One region of the Dechloromonas aquae genome, then DNA from elsewhere that is predicted to be linked to it. Evidence: predicted binding sites of a transcription regulator. Region 1 holds the regulator's gene; the other holds the start of a gene.
What was found. The regulator sigma-54, encoded in region 1, starts transcription at its own class of promoters, with help from an activator protein. The targets are predictions, from matches to a motif close to TGGCACGCTTNCTGCTNA.
Positions count from the first base shown of each region.

Region 1 (9,008 bases):
TCGTGCGGCACGGCCTCGGTGTCGTAGTGGCGGGTGCTCTCGACGTAGCCGGCGGCAGTGCCGACCAGCACCAGCCGTTGCGCCGGGTGGCCGGCTTCCTGCAGGCGCTTGGCGACGCGGGTCTGGCAATAGGCGCCGAACGAGAAACCGGCGAGCACCACCGGGATGTCGCCACAGCGGCGCTTGGCTTCTTCGAGGACGATCAGCAGGTCATCGGTTTCGCCACGGCCTTCGTCATGCACGCCTTCGGTCTCGCCGACGCCACGGAAGTTGGGGCGGAAGGCGGCGTAACCGAGGCCGACGAAGGTGCGCGCCAGGGTATAGGCAACCTTGTTGGTGTTGGCGCCACCACCCAGCGGGTGCGGGTGCGCGATCAGCGCGATGCCGCGCGGCGCGTCGGGGCGCTCCATGATCACGTCGATCTGGCCGGCGGGGCCGGCGATCAGGAATTTTTCTTCCGGGGCTTTCATCGTGGGGCTCAGATCTTCAGGCGTTCGACGACGCGGTTGTTGAGCAGGTCTTCCTGGATGATTTCGTCGAGGTCTTCGTTATCGACGAAGGAATACCAGGTCTCTTCCGGGTACACCACCAGCACCGGGCCGTTGTCGCAGCGGCCGAGGCAGCCCGCCTTGTTGATGCGTACGGCGCCGGGGCCGTTCTGCTTGAGCGCCCCGATGCGGTCTTTGGCGTAGGCAAAAGCGGCCGAACCACCGGTGTTATGGCAGCACTGCTCGCCGGCTTCGCGTTGGTTGGTGCAGATGAAAACGTGTTTGCGGAAGTAGCTCATGGGGTTTCCTGGCAGACGTTGAACGGCGGGATTATACGCCGCGCCGCCGGGCGTCATTGCTTACGGTCGACGACCGGTCAGCAGCAAAAAGGGGAGCGTCAGGAAAGGCCAGAGGCTGGCAACGATACGGGTCAGACCATTGAAGTTGAGAAAATGGCCCTGTTGCCAGACGGCCAATGCGGCCTGCGAATAGGGATTGGGTGGGGCCAGATTGACCAGCACGCAACCGGCCATCAGTGCTAGCCCCGCGAGCATCAGGCGGGCAGCGGCCGGCAGTGCCAGGGCAATGGCCAGGACCAGACCGGCAACCGGAAGGCCAAGGCGGACGCCCGGCGTCAGCCAGCTCAAGGCTTCGGCTGGGCTGATCAGGATGGCTGCCGCGAGGCTGCGGATCAGCAGGCCGAGCAACAGAAACAGTGGTACGACCAAATAGGCGGCAGCCAGCCGGGCACACAACTGGCGCACCAGCAGGCCAACCGCGACGGCGTTGAAGGCAACGATGCTGGCTTCGATCAGGACGAAGCTTTCGGCAGCAAAGGGCATGGCGGTGCTCAGTCCCAGCATCTGGCGCAAGTCGCCGGCGCCAAAGAGCAAAATCTCCGGCGAGAGCGGCAGCAGCAGCCACAGGCCGAGCAGGGTCAGACCGAGTTCGGCGTGGGCAACCGGGGCCAGCAGCTTTTGCTCGAAGGCGAGCAGGCGGGCCAGTACGCGCGGTCCGAGATAGACTGCGAGCAAGGCGCCGAGCAGGCCGCCCAGGCTGTTGCAGGCGAGGTCGAGGCTGGACGGGACGCGCGAAGGCAACCAGGTTTGGACAGCTTCGAGACTACCGCTGAGCAGTATCCCGAACAATGTCGCCAGTAATGGTGCGGTGTAGCGCCAGCGTAGCGTGGATAGTCCGAGGGTCAGGAAGAAGCCGAGGGGCAGGTAAACCGCGACGTTGGCCGCCAGGTCGAAAGCGGTCCAGTAGCGCGGCCAGCCGCCTTCGAGGAAGGCCAGCGGCGAAATCCCGGTGCTGCGCCAGCCGGCGAACGGGTGGAGGCTGGCATAAACGATCAGTGCGCACCAGACTAGCGCCGAGTAGCGGGCGAGGCGCAGCGGGCCGCGGGAATTCATCTGGCCTTACGGGTGCGGCGGCACATGGTGGGTTTCGGCGGCGGCGCGATGGTGCAGCGCATCGTGGATGTTCTCGACCGGTGTCGGCCGTCCGACCCATTGCGGCAGCAGCGACCCGGCAAACATCCCGATGAAGGAAACGCCGAGCCCGATCAATTGCGGCGGAACCAGGCTTTCTTCACCAATCAGGACTTCAACCAGCAACCATGAACAAAGGCCGCCGATGATCGCCGCCAGCGCGCCCTGAGTGGTTGCGCGCGCCCAGTAGGCACCGATTACCAGCGGAACGAAGGCACCGGCCAGGGTGATTTTGTAGGCATTTTCGACCATCTTGAAAATGCTGGCGTTGGAGTACAGCGCAAACGCCAGTACCAGCAAGGCGAAACCGACGATCGAGCCGCGCATCACCCAGAGGAAGCGATGGTCGCTGAGGTGCGGCACGAAGCCACGCACGATGTTTTCCGAGAAAGCGACCGAAGGCGCCAGCAGTGTTGCTGACGAACAACTCATCACCGCTGACAGCACCGCGCCGAAGAAGATGGCCTGGGCGAATACCGGCGTCTGTTGCAGCACCAGCAGCGGCAGGATCAGCTGCGAGTCAGTCTGCAGCAGGCCGTTGAACTGCTCGGGGTCGATCAGGGTGGCCGAGTAGGCGATGAACATCGGCACAAAGGCGAAGCAGAAGTAGGTGACGCCGCCGAGCACCGAGCCCCAGATCGCGATTTTTGCGGTGCGTGCCGAGGTTACGCGCTGGAAAACGTCCTGCTGCGGAATCGAACCGAGCATCATGGTCAGCCAAGCACCGAGGAAGGCGACCCATTGCAGCGGGTCGGGCGGCGGAAAGAAATCGAGCTTGCCGGCGGCGTCGGCATGCTCGATCACCGCCATGGCGCCACCGGTCTGGCCGGAGATGAACCAGGCGATGAACAGCATGCCGCCCATGATGATCCCCATCTGCACGAAATCGAGGATCGCGACCGAGAGCATGCCGCCGAAGGTGGTGTAGGTGAGGACGATGGCGGCGCCGAGGAGCATGCCGGCGGTCGGGCTGACCGCGCCATCGGTGACGACGCTGAAGACCAGGCCAAGGGCCTTGATCTGGGCGGCAACCCAGCCGAGGTAGGAAACCACGATGCAGAGCGTGGTCAGCACTTCGACGGTGCGGTTGTAGCGCAGGCGGAAGAAGTCGCCCAGCGTCAGCACGTTCATCTTGTACAGCTTGGTGGCGAAGAAGATGCCGCCGAGAACCAGGCACAGCGAGGAGCCGAAGGGGTCGGCGACCACTCCGCGCAGGCCTTCCTTGACGAAGGTCGCCGATACGCCGAACACTGCTTCGGCGCCGAACCAGGTGGCGAAGACCGTGGCAGTGACGACCGGCAGCGGCAGGTGGCGACCGGCCACCGCGAAATCCTTGGTGCTATGTACGCGCGTTGCGGCAAAGAGGCCGATGCCGATGGAGACGAGCAGGTAAAGGGCGACGAACCAGATCAGCATGGCAGTGCGGAAAACGCCGGCAAGGGGTTGAAAACGCGGGGATTATACGGGGTTTGCCGGGTTCCGCACGGGCTCTCCCGGGTCAGAACGGCGGCGCGCAGGAAAATTCGAGTTTTTCTGCGGTCGACGGGTGAAAAAAGCTGATTTTGCTGGCGTGCAACAGCAGTCGGGGGGCGCGTTCGGCCGCCGGGCCGGCATAGAGCTCATCGCCGAGAATCGGGTGGCCAAGCGCCGCCAGGTGCACCCGCAACTGGTGCGAGCGACCGGTGATCGGCTCCAGTTCGACCCGGGTGCTGTCGCTGGCCGGGTCGCGGGCAAGCACCCTGAAATGTGTCAGCGACGGCTTGCCGAGCGTGAAATCAACCATTTGCCGGGGGCGGTTCGGCCAGTCGCAGATCAGCGGCAGGTCGATACTGCCGCAATCGTCGGCGAGCAGGCCAGCAACCACGGCGATGTAGCGCTTATCCACCAGACGTTCGCGAAACTGCCGCGACAGTTCGCTGTGGGCGGCTTCGCCCCGGGCCAGTATCAGCAGTCCGGAGGTGCCCATGTCCAGGCGGTGTGCGGTCAGTGCATCGGAGTAACCTTGCCGGTGCAGGCGGGTGACCAGACAATCCTGACGTTCCTCGCCGCGCCCGGGCACCGAGAGCAGGCCGGCAGGTTTGTCGACGACCAGCACGGCAGGATCGCAAAAGAGCGGAGCAGTGCCTGTATCCGGGGGCGGCAGATAGGGGGGGGCAATATGAGCCATGGGGCGCGATTCTGCCACAGCCGCTAGCGCAGACCGGCGTCAACGAGGCCAAGGCGCGGGAAATCCCGCGAATTCAGGCGTCGACCGTGAATCTGCAGCGGGATTGCCAACCTGGCAAGCAAACAGCTTGCCAAAAGCTCGTCAGTGCATATACTGTAAATATCAACAGTAATTGATTGGCGGCGTACCTTGGCAGCCGGCGACCGTCTGCAATTTCTGTTCCATCTTCGGCCCCTGTGCCATAATTCCGACAAATTTCCGAGGTGTTCCCATGGACGACAACAAGGCAAAAGCGCTCGCCGCGGCGCTGCAGCAAATCGAGAAGCAGTTTGGCAAGGGCTCCATCATGAAGATGGGCGATGCCGAAATCGACGAGGGTATCCAGGTCGTGTCGACCGGTTCGCTCGGCCTTGATATTGCGCTTGGCGTCGGTGGTTTGCCGCGTGGCCGGGTGGTCGAGATTTACGGCCCGGAATCCTCGGGCAAAACCACGCTGTGTCTGCAAGTGGTTGCCGAAATGCAGAAGCTGGGTGGCGTGGCGGCGTTCATCGACGCCGAACACGCGCTGGATCCGCAGTATGCGCAAAAGCTCGGTGTTAATGTTGGTGACCTGCTGATTTCGCAGCCTGATACTGGCGAACAGGCGCTGGAAATTGCCGACATGCTGGTGCGTTCGGGTTCGGTAGATATCATCATCGTTGACTCGGTTGCTGCGCTTACGCCGCGCGCCGAAATCGAAGGCGAGATGGGCGACCAGATGGTCGGCCTGCACGCCCGCCTGATGTCGCAGGCACTGCGCAAACTGACCGCCAACATCAAGAAGACCAACACCTTGGTCATCTTCATCAACCAGATCCGGATGAAGATCGGGGTCATGTTCGGTTCGCCGGAAACCACCACCGGCGGCAACGCACTCAAGTTCTATGCCTCGGTACGGATGGACATCCGCCGCATCGGCGGGATCAAGAAGGGCGACGAAGTGATTGGCAACGAAACCAAGGTCAAGATCGTCAAGAACAAGGTGTCGCCACCGTTCCGCGAAGCCATTTTCGACATCCTCTACGGCGAGGGGATTTCCCGCGAGGGTGAAATCATCGAAATGGGTGTCGCCCACAAGCTGATCGACAAGTCCGGTGCCTGGTATTCGTACAAGGGTGAAAAGATTGGCCAGGGCAAGGACAACGCCCGCGAATTCCTGCGCGCCCATCCGGAAATCGCTCAGGAAGTCGAGGCGCAGATTCGCGAAGCGGCCAGCGTCACCGTGATCAAACCGAGCAAGTCGGCACCGGCCGATGCCTGATCTGCGTGTGCGCGCCCTGCAGTTGCTGACCCGGCGCGAATACAGCCGGGCAGCACTGAAAGCGAAACTCGCTGCGCACGCCGAATCGGAAGAAGAACTGAACGCCGTGCTCGACTCGCTGCAAGCCGAACGACTGCTCTCCGACCAGCGCTATGCGGCGGAGCGGGTAGCTGCCCGTGGCGCGCGCTATGGCAACGCCAGGTTGCGCCAGGAGTTGCGCCAGCAAGGCATCGGCGATGATGAAATTGCCGCTGCCCTGCCCGAGGCCGGCGACGAAGGCGCGCGTTGTCGCCAGGTCTGGCAACGCAAGTTCACCCACCTGCCGGATAGCCCCGCAGAACGGGCCAGGCAACAGCGCTTTCTGCACTATCGTGGCTTTTCGTCAGCGGCGATCCGCTGCGTCCTGCGCGGAGATGATGAATCATGAGCAGCACCCTCGCCCGCCTGTCGGCACACAACCTGAAGAAACGCTACAAGGCCCGCACCGTGGTCGAGGATGTGTCGTTCAATGTCGGCGCCGGCGAGGTGGTCGGTCTGCTGGGGCCCAACGGTGCCGGCAAGACTACCTGTTTCTACATGATCGTTGGCCTTGTCGCCTCGGATGGCGGCGAGGTCTATATCGACGACGAACGCCTGACCCATCTGCCGATGCATCGGCGCGCGCAGCAGGGTTTGTCCTACCTGCCGCAGGAGGCTTCGGTCTTCCGCAAGCTCAACGTCGAGGACAACATCCGGGCGATTCTCGAACTGCTCGACCTGCCCGAGAGCGAGGTCAATGCCCGGCTCGAAAACCTGCTCGGCGAACTGCACATTGGCCATGTTCGCCATGTCAATGCCGCCGCCCTGTCGGGTGGCGAGCGGCGGCGAGTCGAAATTGCCCGGGCGCTGGCGACCAATCCGCGCTTCATCCTGCTCGATGAGCCTTTTGCCGGTGTCGACCCGATTGCCGTGCTGGAGATTCAGAAAATCATCCGTTTCCTCAAAGAGCGCGGGATCGGCGTGCTGATCACCGATCATAATGTGCGCGAAACCTTGGGGATCTGCGATCACGCCTACATCATCAATGCCGGGCACGTGCTCGCCTCTGGACGCCCGGACGAAATCGTCGATAATGAAAGCGTGCGCAAAGTTTATCTCGGCGAGCATTTCCGCCTCTGACGCACCCAGGCCCGGAAACCCGCAGCAACAATGAAGCCCGCCCTCCAGCTCAAACTCTCCCAGCATCTGGCGCTGACGCCGCAACTGCAACAGTCGATCAAACTGCTGCAGCTGTCGACCATCGAGATGCAACAGGAGATTGAGCGTTACCTGCTTGAGAACCCGCTGCTCGAGCGCGACGATGACGTGCCGGAGTCCTTTGCCTCGGCCCAGTCCTTCGACAGCCCCTACCAGCAGGAGGCGAGCCAGTCTGAGACTGCTTCCGAACCGGCTGCGCAGGGCGATGATCGCGATAGCGAGCCCCCGATCACTCCGGCCGATGTCGACGATGACCGCTGGGCCAGCGATGCCGGTACCTATAGCGGTGCCGGGCGTGACGAGGACGACGACAGCGACGCCCAGGATATCCACGCGGCAACGACCAGCCTGCGCGATCATCTCGGCTGGCAGTTGGGGATGACCCAGTTGTCGGAGCGCGACCGCTCGCTGGTCCGTTTCCTGATCGAGGCCCTCGACGACGACGGCTATCTATCAACGCCGCTGGTCGAATTGTGGGAAACCCTGCCGCCGGAATACGAAATCGAGCTCGAAGAACTCGAAATCGCGCTCAAGCACATCCAGAATTTTGACCCGACCGGGATTGGCGCCCGTTCGCCGCAGGAGTGCCTGGCTTTGCAGTTGCGGGCTTTGCCCGTCAGCCGGGAGGGCGAGTTGGCACTGCGGATCGTCGAGCAGCATCTGGAACTGCTGGCCGCCCGTGATTTTGCCAAGCTCAAGCGCCTGACTTCCTCCGACGATGCCGCCCTGAAGGCTGCGCACGCGCTGATCGTCAGCCTGAATCCACGACCCGGTGCGCATTTTGCAGCGCACGATGCGCGCTACATTACGCCCGACGTGATCGTCAAAAAGCTCAAGGGCAAGTGGACGGCTTACATCAACCCCGATGCCTATCCGCGCTTGCGCGTCAATCGTCTCTATGCCGAAATCCTGGCCCAGCAGCGGCGTGGCAATGGCAACCTGACGGGCCAGTTGCAGGAAGCCCGCTGGCTGATCAAGAACGTGCAGCAGCGTTTCGACACCATCCTGCGGGTGTCGCAGGCGATCGTCGAGCGCCAGAAGCAGTTCTTTGAACACGGCGAGGTCGCAATGCGCCCGCTGGTTCTGCGCGAAATCGCCGATATTCTCGATTTGCACGAGTCGACCGTGTCACGCGTCACCAGCCAGAAGTTCATGGCCACCCCGCGCGGCATCTTCGAACTCAAATATTTCTTCGGCAGTCATGTGTCCACCGATACCGGTGGCGCTTGCTCTGCAACTGCCATCCGGGCACTGATCAAGCAATTGATTGGGGCCGAGGATGGCAAAAAGCCCTTGTCGGATAGTCAAATATCCGAAATACTAGGCCAGCAGGGAATCGTTGTAGCCCGACGGACGGTAGCGAAGTACCGTGAGTCGCTCAACATCCCGCCGGTCAATTTACGCAAGACCCTGTAGAGAGAGGAGAAAACATGAATCTGCAGATCAGTGGTCACCACATCGAAGTTACGCCGGCTCTGCGCGAATACGTCGAGAACAAGCTGGACCCCGTGGTTCGTCACTTTGACAAGGTGACGGGCGTGAACGTCGTCCTGTCCGTCGAAAAGCTCAAGCAGAAGGCCGAAGTGACCATGCATGTTCCGGGTAAGGATCTGCATGTCGAAGAAGCCGGCGACGACCTGTACGCCGCCATCGACGCCCTGTTTGACAAGCTGGATCGTCAGGTCCAGAAGCACAAGCAGAAGCTGCAGGATCACCATCGCGGCGAAAAGCCCACCCTGCAAGCTGCCGAATAAGCACTGCCCGGCCGTGCTTCCTTGGGGAGTACGGCCTTTGCTTTATCTTTTCCTATGAATCCCCTGAACACTATCCTGTCTGCCGACCGCGTTGTCCTCGACCTTGAGGCCACCAGCAAAAAGCGGGTCTTCGAGCAGGCGGGCCAGCTTTTCGAAGCGCAACTGGGCATTGCCCGGGCCCAGATTTTCGACAGCCTGTTTGCCCGTGAAAAGCTGGGCTCCACTGGCATCGGCCAGGGCATTGCCATCCCGCACGGCCGGATCAAGGGCCTCAAGCAGGCGGCTGGAGCCTTTTTTCGTCTTGGCACGCCGGTGCCGTTTGATTCGCCCGACGGTCGTCCGGTCAATCTCCTGTTTGTCCTTCTGGTGCCCGAACAGGCCACCGAGGCGCATCTGCAGATTCTTTCCGAACTGGCGCAGCGTTTTGCCGAACGCAGCTTCCGCGATTCACTGAACAGCGCCGAAGACGCCGCTGCCGTGCTGCAGCTTTTCACCGCCTGAGGCCTGCGTGCGCCACATCAGCCTGGTTCAGTTGTACAAGGATAACCGTGAGAAGCTGATGCTCTCCTGGTT
Region 1 is NZ_CP144212.1:86,978-95,985, forward strand. It holds gene VX159_RS00460 (alpha/beta hydrolase) at 1-470, opposite strand, end outside; gene VX159_RS00465 (ferredoxin) at 479-787, opposite strand; gene VX159_RS00470 (VanZ family protein) at 848-1,900, opposite strand; gene VX159_RS00475 (sodium:solute symporter family protein) at 1,907-3,394, opposite strand; gene VX159_RS00480 (RluA family pseudouridine synthase) at 3,477-4,145, opposite strand; gene recA (recombinase RecA) at 4,417-5,445, shown strand; gene recX (recombination regulator RecX) at 5,438-5,872, shown strand; gene lptB (LPS export ABC transporter ATP-binding protein) at 5,869-6,603, shown strand; gene VX159_RS00500 (RNA polymerase factor sigma-54) at 6,634-8,097, shown strand; gene hpf (ribosome hibernation-promoting factor, HPF/YfiA family) at 8,112-8,435, shown strand; gene ptsN (PTS IIA-like nitrogen regulatory protein PtsN) at 8,490-8,936, shown strand; gene hprK (HPr(Ser) kinase/phosphatase) at 8,944-9,008, shown strand, end outside.

Region 2 (9,008 bases), 920 kb from region 1:
GTCATCGCCGAGGGAAAAGCGTCCGACGGTGACGGCCAGATCCTGCGCCAACGTTTTGATCAATTGCGCCTGTTCGCTGTTGGTCCCGGCATTTGCTGCCAAGTGCTCGGCTTGCTGCGACAACTGCTCAACCTGGACAGCGATGTCCCGACTTGCCCCCCCCTGCTCCTGCAAGGCAATACTCATTTCAGCCATCGCCTCAACCAGTGCCGAAGTCATCTGCCGAATCGCGGTAATCGACTCTCCTGCCTGGGCCCCCAAGCCGGCTACCGCATCAGCCTGCACCACCGCACCATGAATACAACGCGCAACATCATCGGTGTCTTTCTGGATCGCCGCTACCGTGACCGCGATTTCACGCGTCGAGGAAGTGGTTCTTTCGGCCAGTTTGCGCACCTCATCGGCGACAACAGCGAATCCCCGGCCACTCTCGCCAGCCCGGGCGGCCTCGATTGCCGCGTTCAAGGCCAGCAAATTGGTCTGATCGGCAATTTCCTGGATCACCTGCGTTACGGCAGAAATCTCACCGGACCGGCGCCCTAATGACGCAACCTCGGCGGACGTAGCCCTCACCAACTCAGTGATCCTGCCCATTTCCTGCACACTCCGGTCAATATGCTCGCCACCGGAGTCGGTCAGCACCTGCCCGTGGTCAATCTGACGCTTTGAATCGACGGCAACCGATGACGACTCGGCAATACTGACATTCAACTCCTCGGTCGCAGCGGCCATTCGTTGTGCCGCATCCGACTGACCATGCGCAACCTGGCTGACGGTTTCGGCAACATGGATCAGTTCGGGCACCGTCGTTTCGAGGCGGACCACTGCCGCCCGGATAATGCGGACCAAGGCCACCAAACCAACACGCATCCGCTCGATTTCGAGCAGTAGCCCACGATCTGCCGCCACGGTTGGGAGCCGCGCCAAATTGCCTGCGGCAATTCGCTGAACCAACTGCAACGCCAACAGTGGCTCGCCCCCCAGTAAATTCAGGATTCTCCGGCTAATCAAGGCAGCCACCCCCAGCGAGAGCAGGACAATCAGCAAACCGACTCCGGACAACATCCACTGCCGGGACGACACCAAAGTATTCGCTGTCTCTTCGGCATCCTGATTAAACGCTGTTGCCAAGACAACCACTCGGTCGACCTCGGTCCGATGCAGCCGATAAAAAGTACGCAGCTTATCCAGACTAAGTTTCTGATTCGAAAGATCGCCACTCCTGAGCGCCGGGAAGAAGACCCGCCCCGCCTCCTGATAGAACGCCTGTGCAGGTTGCCATGAGGCTTCCAGCAACGCTTGCTTAAGAGAAAGTTGCAGAGGAATCGACTGCCAGTAGCGATGCCGTTCCAGATACTCTTTTTCCAGCTCGGAGAAACGCTGATGCAATGCCTCCAGTTGCGGCCCATCTTGAAGATTTGCCGCCTCCAAAACCAGCAAATACGACTCGATCAAATACAAGGGCGGCGGCAACACATCAGCAATCACATCTTTGGAGTGAATCACCTCCTGATACGCCTCGCTACCGATTCGTACCTCCTGCAAGGTTCGCATCACAAAACCGGCACTAAGGACGAACCCCCCCCCCAGCACCAGCAGCAACACAGCGAACAATCCTTTAAGCCCCAATTTGTTCATCGCCCCAACCTCCTCGTCTTAATGCAAACAGTCGGGAACCGGCAATGCTGCCGGTTCGTTGCCAGAACGCTGCAGCTCGTCAGATTTTTGCAGTCGTCAGGTGGCTGGCGCCCCAGGTAGTGCGCCAGCGGGTTTTGACCCCGGTCAGGCCGACCAGGGCGAGGACCGCCAACCCGGCGAAAATCAGGAATCCGGACTGATAGCTACCGGTCATCTGCTTGGCGTAGCCGAGGCTAGAGGCGAGGTAGAAGCCGCCGACGCCGCCGGCCATGCCCACCAGGCCAGTCATCACGCCGATTTCCTTCTTGAAGCGCTGCGGCACCAGCTGGAAGACCGCGCCGTTACCCATGCCCAGCGCCAGCATCGCGCCGACGAAGACGACCAGCGCCATCCAGGCTTCCGGCAGGCCGAAGGAAACGATAGCGAGGAAAACTGCGGCGAAGATGTACATCACGGTCAGCGACTTGACGCCGCCGATACGGTCGGCGACGTTGCCGCCGATCGGGCGCACCAGCGAACCGGCGAAGACGCAGCCGGCGGTGAAGAAGCCAGCCATCTTGGGATCGAGCCCGTACTGGGTGTTGAAGTAGATCACCAGCGACGAGGCCAGGCCGACGAAGCCGCCAAAAGTCACCGAGTAGAAGAACATGAACCACCAGGCATCCTTGTCCTTGAGGACCTTGAGGTACTCGGCCAAGGTCTTGGGCGGCGGCGCATCCGGCGCATCCTTGGCCATGAACAGGAAGGCGACGAAGACCAGCACCAGCGGAATCAGTGCCAGGCCAAAAACACTGTTCCAGCCGTAGGCCATGGCCAGGCCCGGTGCGAACAGCGCGGCGAAAGCGGTACCGGAGTTGCCGGCACCGGCAATCCCCATCGCCGTCCCCTGGTGTTCCGCCGGATACCAGCGCGAGGCCAGCGGCAAGGCGGCGGCGAACGACGAGCCGGCGACGCCGAGGAAGATCCCGAGCACCAGCACTTCCTTGAACGAATGCACCCCGACCAGCCAGGCGTAGGCCAGGGCGGCAATCACCACCACCTGGCCGATGATCGCCGCCTTCTTCGGCGACAGGCGATCGACCAGCACGCCCATCACCATCCGCAGCAGCGCCCCGGCGAGGACCGGCGTCGCCACCATCAAGCCCTTTTCGGCATGCGACAGGCCAAGATCCTTGGCGATCCCGATCGCCAGCGGCCCGAGCAGGACCCAGACCATGAAGGCCAGGTCGAAGTAGAGGAAAGCCGCCAGGAGCGTGGGCGTGTGGCCGGCTTGCAGAAAGGATTTCTTGTTCATGATCGACTCCAACGTTGCGCGCCCGGATGGGCAAAATCGGTTTCAGCGCATGACGTCGTTGTCATCGGCCCGCCGGCGTTGGCAGGTGATTCGCTTGTTTGCAGGCTTATCAGCAAAGCCCATGCCAAGCATGAAATCGCCGTTTCATGGCGTTTTCACGGCCATTCCCGCAGGGTTTGCCCGCCCCCGGCACCAGGACAGTGCCACCCTGCTTCAGCACAGTGCATCGGCCGCAACCGGTTCGAGCACCAGCGGCGTCGCCTGGCCGTGGCGGATCTGGTATTCGACCAGACGCACCGCACGCAGCAGATCGGGCCGGGTTTGCTGCTGCAGATAATCGTCGGCGATGTTGAAGGTCTTGCGCAAACGCTCACGCATCCCCGGTTGGTCAAAACCTGCCCGCGAAATGCCGAGCACCAGTTGCGAGATCGCTTCGTACAGGCGGATCGCGCGCCGGTCGTGGTGCATGTAGGCCAGCGCCGTCGCGACGTTGAAGACGCCGACCACCGAGGTCAGGTGCCACGGATTGATCGTTTCGCCGGTCAGCAGCAGTTCGAGATGGATGCGCGGCGGCAGCAGCATGTCGACGTATTCGGCAGCGCTCAGGCGTTGGCCGGCGAACGGGTGCAGGCGGCGGGAGCTAGGTAAGGGCTGGGTCATTGCAGACCTCCAAAAAAATGCGGGACGACCGCCCTGACGGCCGCCCCGCTAAGGAGAGATTGATTCGGTAGAGGATTACAACGCGAGAAACACCTGGCCGGCTTCGACCTTGACCGCGAAACGGTCGCAGCCGCCGACATCCGGCGCCACCGCCCGGCCGTCTTCCAGGCCGATGTTCCAGCCGTGCAGCGGACAGGTCACCCGGTGGCCATGAACCAGCCCTTGCGAGAGCGGCCCGCCCTTGTGCGGGCATCGGTCGTGCAGGGCGAAAACCGCGTCGTCGGCGGTGCGGAAGATGGCGATATCGCCCCCCTTTTCCGGGCGGACGATCCGCGATCCCTGGCGCGGAATGTCTTCCAGCGGGCAGATCAGTTTCCAGTTCATGTTGGGCTCCTTGCTTTTGGCCGATTTCAGGCGTCGACCGTAACCGGGACGATGGGGATGAATTGTTTGACCGGTTTGGCCTCACGGCTGGCCTGCCACGGGTCGCGGGCATCCTTGAGCGCGTCGAGCAGGCGCTGGTGCAATGCTCTGCGGCTTTCGTCATCCTCGACGATGCGGCTCTTGACGGCATCGAGACCGACCCGTTCCAGCCAGTGACAGGTGCGCTCCAGATACCAAGCTTCTTCGCGGTAGAGTTGGAGGAAGGCACCCGAGTATTCAAGCACTTCTTCGTCGGTTTTGACCTTGCAGAGAAACTGTGCGACCTCGGTCTTGATCCCGCCATTGCCGCCAACGTACAGCTCGTAACCGGAATCGACCCCGATCACGCCGACGTCCTTGATCCCGGCTTCGGCGCAGTTGCGCGGACAACCGGAAACGGCAAGCTTGACCTTATGCGGCGCATACATGTCGAACAGCATCTTTTCCAGCTTGACGCCCATCGCCATCGATTTCTGCGTGCCAAAGCGGCAGTGCTCGGCACCGACGCAGGTTTTCACGGTACGGATCGACTTGCCGTAGGCGTGGCCGGAAACCATCCCGGCAGCGTTGAGATCGGCCCAGATCGCCGGCAAATCTTCCTTCTTGACGCCAAGCAGATCGATCCGCTGGCCGCCAGTGACCTTGACCGTCGGCACCTGGTATTTCTCGGCGGCGTCGGCAATGGCGCGCAGCTCGGCCGGCGTGGTCAGGCCACCCCACATCCGTGGCACCACCGAATAGGTGCCGTCCTTCTGGATGTTGGCATGGGCGCGTTCGTTGATCAGGCGCGATTGCGGGTCGTCCTGCGCCAAGTGCGGCCAGGTCGAGATGAGGTAGTAATTGAGCGCCGGACGGCATTTGTCGCAGCCATCCACGGTCGACCAGCCGAGCGCGGCAAAAACCGCCTCCTTGCTAGTCAGCTGCTGTTCGCGGATGGCATCGCGCACAGCCAGGTGCGAATGCTCGGAACAGCCGCAGATCGGCTTTTTGTCCGACGCTGCCGGGGTATAAGCGCCACCGATGGTCGCCGACAGAATCTGTTCGACCAGACCGGCGCAGGAACCACAAGACGAGGCTGCCTTGGTGTGTTTTTTCACCTCATCGAGGGTAAACAGCCCTTTTTCCTTGATCGCCTTGACGATGCAGCCTTTGGTCACCCCGTTGCAGCCGCAGACCTCGGCTGTATCGGCCATATCCGAGGCTTTGCTGTTACCGGCATGGCCAACATCGCCAACCAGCGACTGGCCGAAAATCAGCGCATCGCGGATGTCATGAATATCGCGACCATCCTTCAACAACTGGAAGTACCACGGGCCGTCGGCGGTATCGCCGTACATCACGCCGCCGACCAGCTTGTTTTCCTTGATCACCAGCTTTTTATATACGCCGCCGTGCGGATCGTTGAGGACAATTTCCTCGGTCCCGTCACTGCCCATGAAATCGCCAGCCGAGAACAGGTCAATGCCGGTGACCTTGAGCTTGGTCGAGGTCACCGAACCGGTATAGCGGCCGATACCGTAACCCGCCAGATGGTTGGCGGCGACCTTGGCCTGCTCGAACAACGGTGCCACCAGGCCGTACGCAATCCCGCGATGGCTGACGCATTCGCCAACCGCGTAGATTTTCGGATCGTAGGTCTGCATGGTGTCGTTGACCACGATGCCACGGTTGCAATAAATGCCTGACTGCTCGGCCAGTGCATAGTTGGGGCGGATGCCGGCAGCCATGACTACCAGATCGGCCGGAATCTGCATGCCATCCTTGAAGCGAACTGCGGCAACCCGACCGCTTTCACCCCGAATCAGCGCCTCGGTGTGCTTCTGCAGCAGGAATTTGAGCCCCTTGTCCTCAAGTGATTTCTGCAACATTCTGCCAGCCACTTCGTCGAGTTGGCGCTCGAGCAACCATGGGCCAATATGCACGACGGTGACGTCCATGCCCCGCAGCTTGAGGCCATTCGCCGCTTCTAGACCAAGCAGACCGCCGCCGATCACCACGGCATGCGGATACCTGGTCGCCGCAGCAATCATCTCGTCGGTATCCTTGATGTCGCGGTAACCGAGCACGCCAGGCAGGTCGTTACCGGGGATCGGCAGCATGAATGGCGTTGAGCCGGTGGCGATCAACAGTCGGTCGTAAGTCGCCTCGGTGCCGTCGCTGGCGATGACCTTGCGGGCACCCCGGTCAATCCGCTCGATCTGCTTGCCGGCATGCAGCGTGATACCGTTTTCGGCGTACCAGTCGAGCTCGTTGAGGACGATGTCCTTGACCTGCATTTCGCCAGCCAGCACTGGCGAGAGCAGGATGCGATTGTAGTTGGGGTGCGGTTCGGCACCGAAAATCGTGATCTCGTAGCGATCCGGGGCAATCTTGAGCAACTCTTCGATGGTCCGGATACCGGCCATACCGTTGCCGATCAGGACAAGACGGGGTTTCTGCATGATGAACTCCGAGGGGGCAAAGCACAATTCGATTCAGCGCATGACCCCTTTGCCATCCGGCCGCCCCCGTTGGCAGCCCAGTCGCTGTGATGCCTTTCCTTTAGCAAAGCATGTGCCACCCCCTGAAAGCCGCGTCACTCCGTGACTTCGGATCCTCGACGTGGCTCAAAACGCACTGCTTCGGGGCAGAGGCTCACCACGGCAGTGCAAAACCTGCACCGGCAGAAGCTGCAAAATTTACATTTTCGACACGTCGACCGTGGAACTGCGCTCACAATCGGCTCATCCAAACGGGCAAAGCAATGCGCCGCCACCGGGGAGGGCTTCAAGATGCGGGACTATCGACTCACAGCCATCAAAACCTGGTCTCCGCTGCTGATTCTGGTCCTTGGCCTGGCAGCCTCGCTATTTGTCAGCCATTTTGTGCAGCGGCTTGCCGATGAGCAAAGTCATCGCCGCTTCCAGCTGGCTGCAGCCCATCTCGCCGAAAAACTGGTTGAAGACATTCGTCAGGCCACGCTGACAGTCCAAGCTAGCGGCTGGTTCTGGCAATCCGTACCGGGGCTCGGCGACAACGAGTTCACTTACTATGCGCACGAAGCATTGAGCCGCACCCCTGGCCTCAACAGCCTGATCTTCTATCAATGGCACGAGCCCGGACTGGACCATGCCGAACGCGGCCCGCTAATGCCGGTATTTGCCGAACCCGACCTGGATCTGCCCGGCCGTCTCGGCCAGTTGCCGGTTGCCCCATTTGACGAACTAACGCTCGACCGTGCCGTCGGTGCCGGCACGCCATTGGCCACCAGCAGTCTGGCTTCCGGCCGGGCCGACCGCCCCCGCCTGCTGTTCGGAATCGGGCAGCCGGTCTACGCTCTGCCGCTACCAACCCAGAGCGATGACCGCAAACGCCTGATCCGCGGGATTGCGCTCGGGGTGATCGAGATTGACGGGCTGATGCAAAGGGCTGTGCGCGATGCCGAATTGAACGACTTGCAATTGCAGTTGCTCGAACAGGGAGCTGGCTCGCCCGTTCCGTTGCTGACCCGGGGTGGCGACGACAGCGCCCCGGTCCGACATCTGCACAATGTCGATATTTCGCCTCCGGAACGGCACTGGCAATTACGCATCGCGACCGGCCCCTCTTGGCATGAGGGCAGCCGCAGTCTGGGTCATCTGACCTTGTTTGGCGGCATCCTGGCAACGCTGGTAATTGCAGCGCTCAGCCTGCTCTCGTTGCGCAGCCGCAACGAAGCCCGAAAAATTCAGCAGCGCCTGGAGCAAATCACAAATCATGCCCCGATTGGCGTCTTCCAGTTGCACTGCGATCTGGACGGACACCGGCATCCGACCTACTACAGCCGCCAGGTTGCCGAGTTGATGGGAATTCAGCCGGAGGAACTCGCAGCCGACCGGCGCAATCTGTTCCGCTATGCGGCCGCCGCCGACTGGCAAGCCTACGATGCAATCCTCGATGCAGCCGTCGCCGGACGTCAGGCCTGGGCAACTGATCTGCGGCTGTGCATCGCTGGCGAGGAACGCTGGATTCACAGTGTGGCCGAACCGATGCCGCAAGAAGACGGCAGCACCCTGTACAACGGCTATATCGAAGACATCACCCAAGCCCGCCAACAACAGGCGCAGCTACTGGCGCTGAGCCAGGAGCAACGGATCATTCTGGAAAACGTTCCGGTCGGTGTGGCATTCAGCGGTGACGGCCGTTACATCCAGGTAAACCACTGTTTTGCCAACTTGTTCGGTTGCGGCCAGAGGGACCAGCTGATCGGCGCCGAAACCGCGATGATTTTCCAGTCAGAGGCCAGCTACCGGGAGTTCGCCAGTCAGATCGGGCCGGCTCTGGCCAGCCACGGCCACGGCGAACTGGAGTGGCCGCTGCGCGCACATGACGGACGTAGCTTCTGGGGACGCATCGCCGGCCAGACCGTCGATGTTCCGGGCTTCCAGCGGGCAGCGATCTGGATCATTGAAGACATCAGCGAACGCCGGATGATGCTGCAGGAACTCAATGAAGCCAAGGAGAACATTGAGGCGATGATTGCTGCCCCCGGCCTGCTGGTCTGCATCCTCGACCACTCCGGTCGGATTCTCCGGATCAACGATGCGGCAGCCCGAGCCCTGGCCGACACGCCTGAACGCCTGCTGGGCAGCCAGCGCTACTTCTCAGACCCTGACCCGGTCCACGAGCAACGACATGCAGTCTTCCTGCGCACCCTGCACAGCGGCCGCCCCGAATTGTTCGAAGACAGCCAGGGGCAGCGCCACTTCGACCACAGCTACTATCCGGTACGCAACGAGCAAGGAGAGGTCAGCCGGGTAGTTTGCGTCAGCCGCGACATCACCCGCCGGCGCGAGGCCGAAAAGGCAATCGAGCAGGCATCGCGCCGGCTCGAACTGGCGCAGGAAGCCGCAGACCTCGGAGTTTTCCAATATACCCCGGACGACAGCATGCTCCATCTCGACCAGCGGGGAAACATTCTGGTACGAGGCATCCCCGGCGACCTGCATGCGCCGCTCAGCGAATTCATCGCCGG
Region 2 is NZ_CP144212.1:1,007,593-1,016,600, reverse strand. It holds gene VX159_RS04630 (methyl-accepting chemotaxis protein) at 1-1,638, opposite strand, end outside; gene VX159_RS04625 (nitrate/nitrite transporter) at 1,718-2,932, opposite strand; gene VX159_RS04620 (hypothetical protein) at 3,146-3,592, opposite strand; gene nirD (nitrite reductase small subunit NirD) at 3,668-3,976, opposite strand; gene nirB (nitrite reductase large subunit NirB) at 4,003-6,456, opposite strand; gene VX159_RS04605 (response regulator) at 6,787-9,008, shown strand, end outside.
Region 2: a site for sigma-54 is predicted at 6,557-6,574, ahead of nirB (nitrite reductase large subunit NirB). Genes of this name have one in related genera too.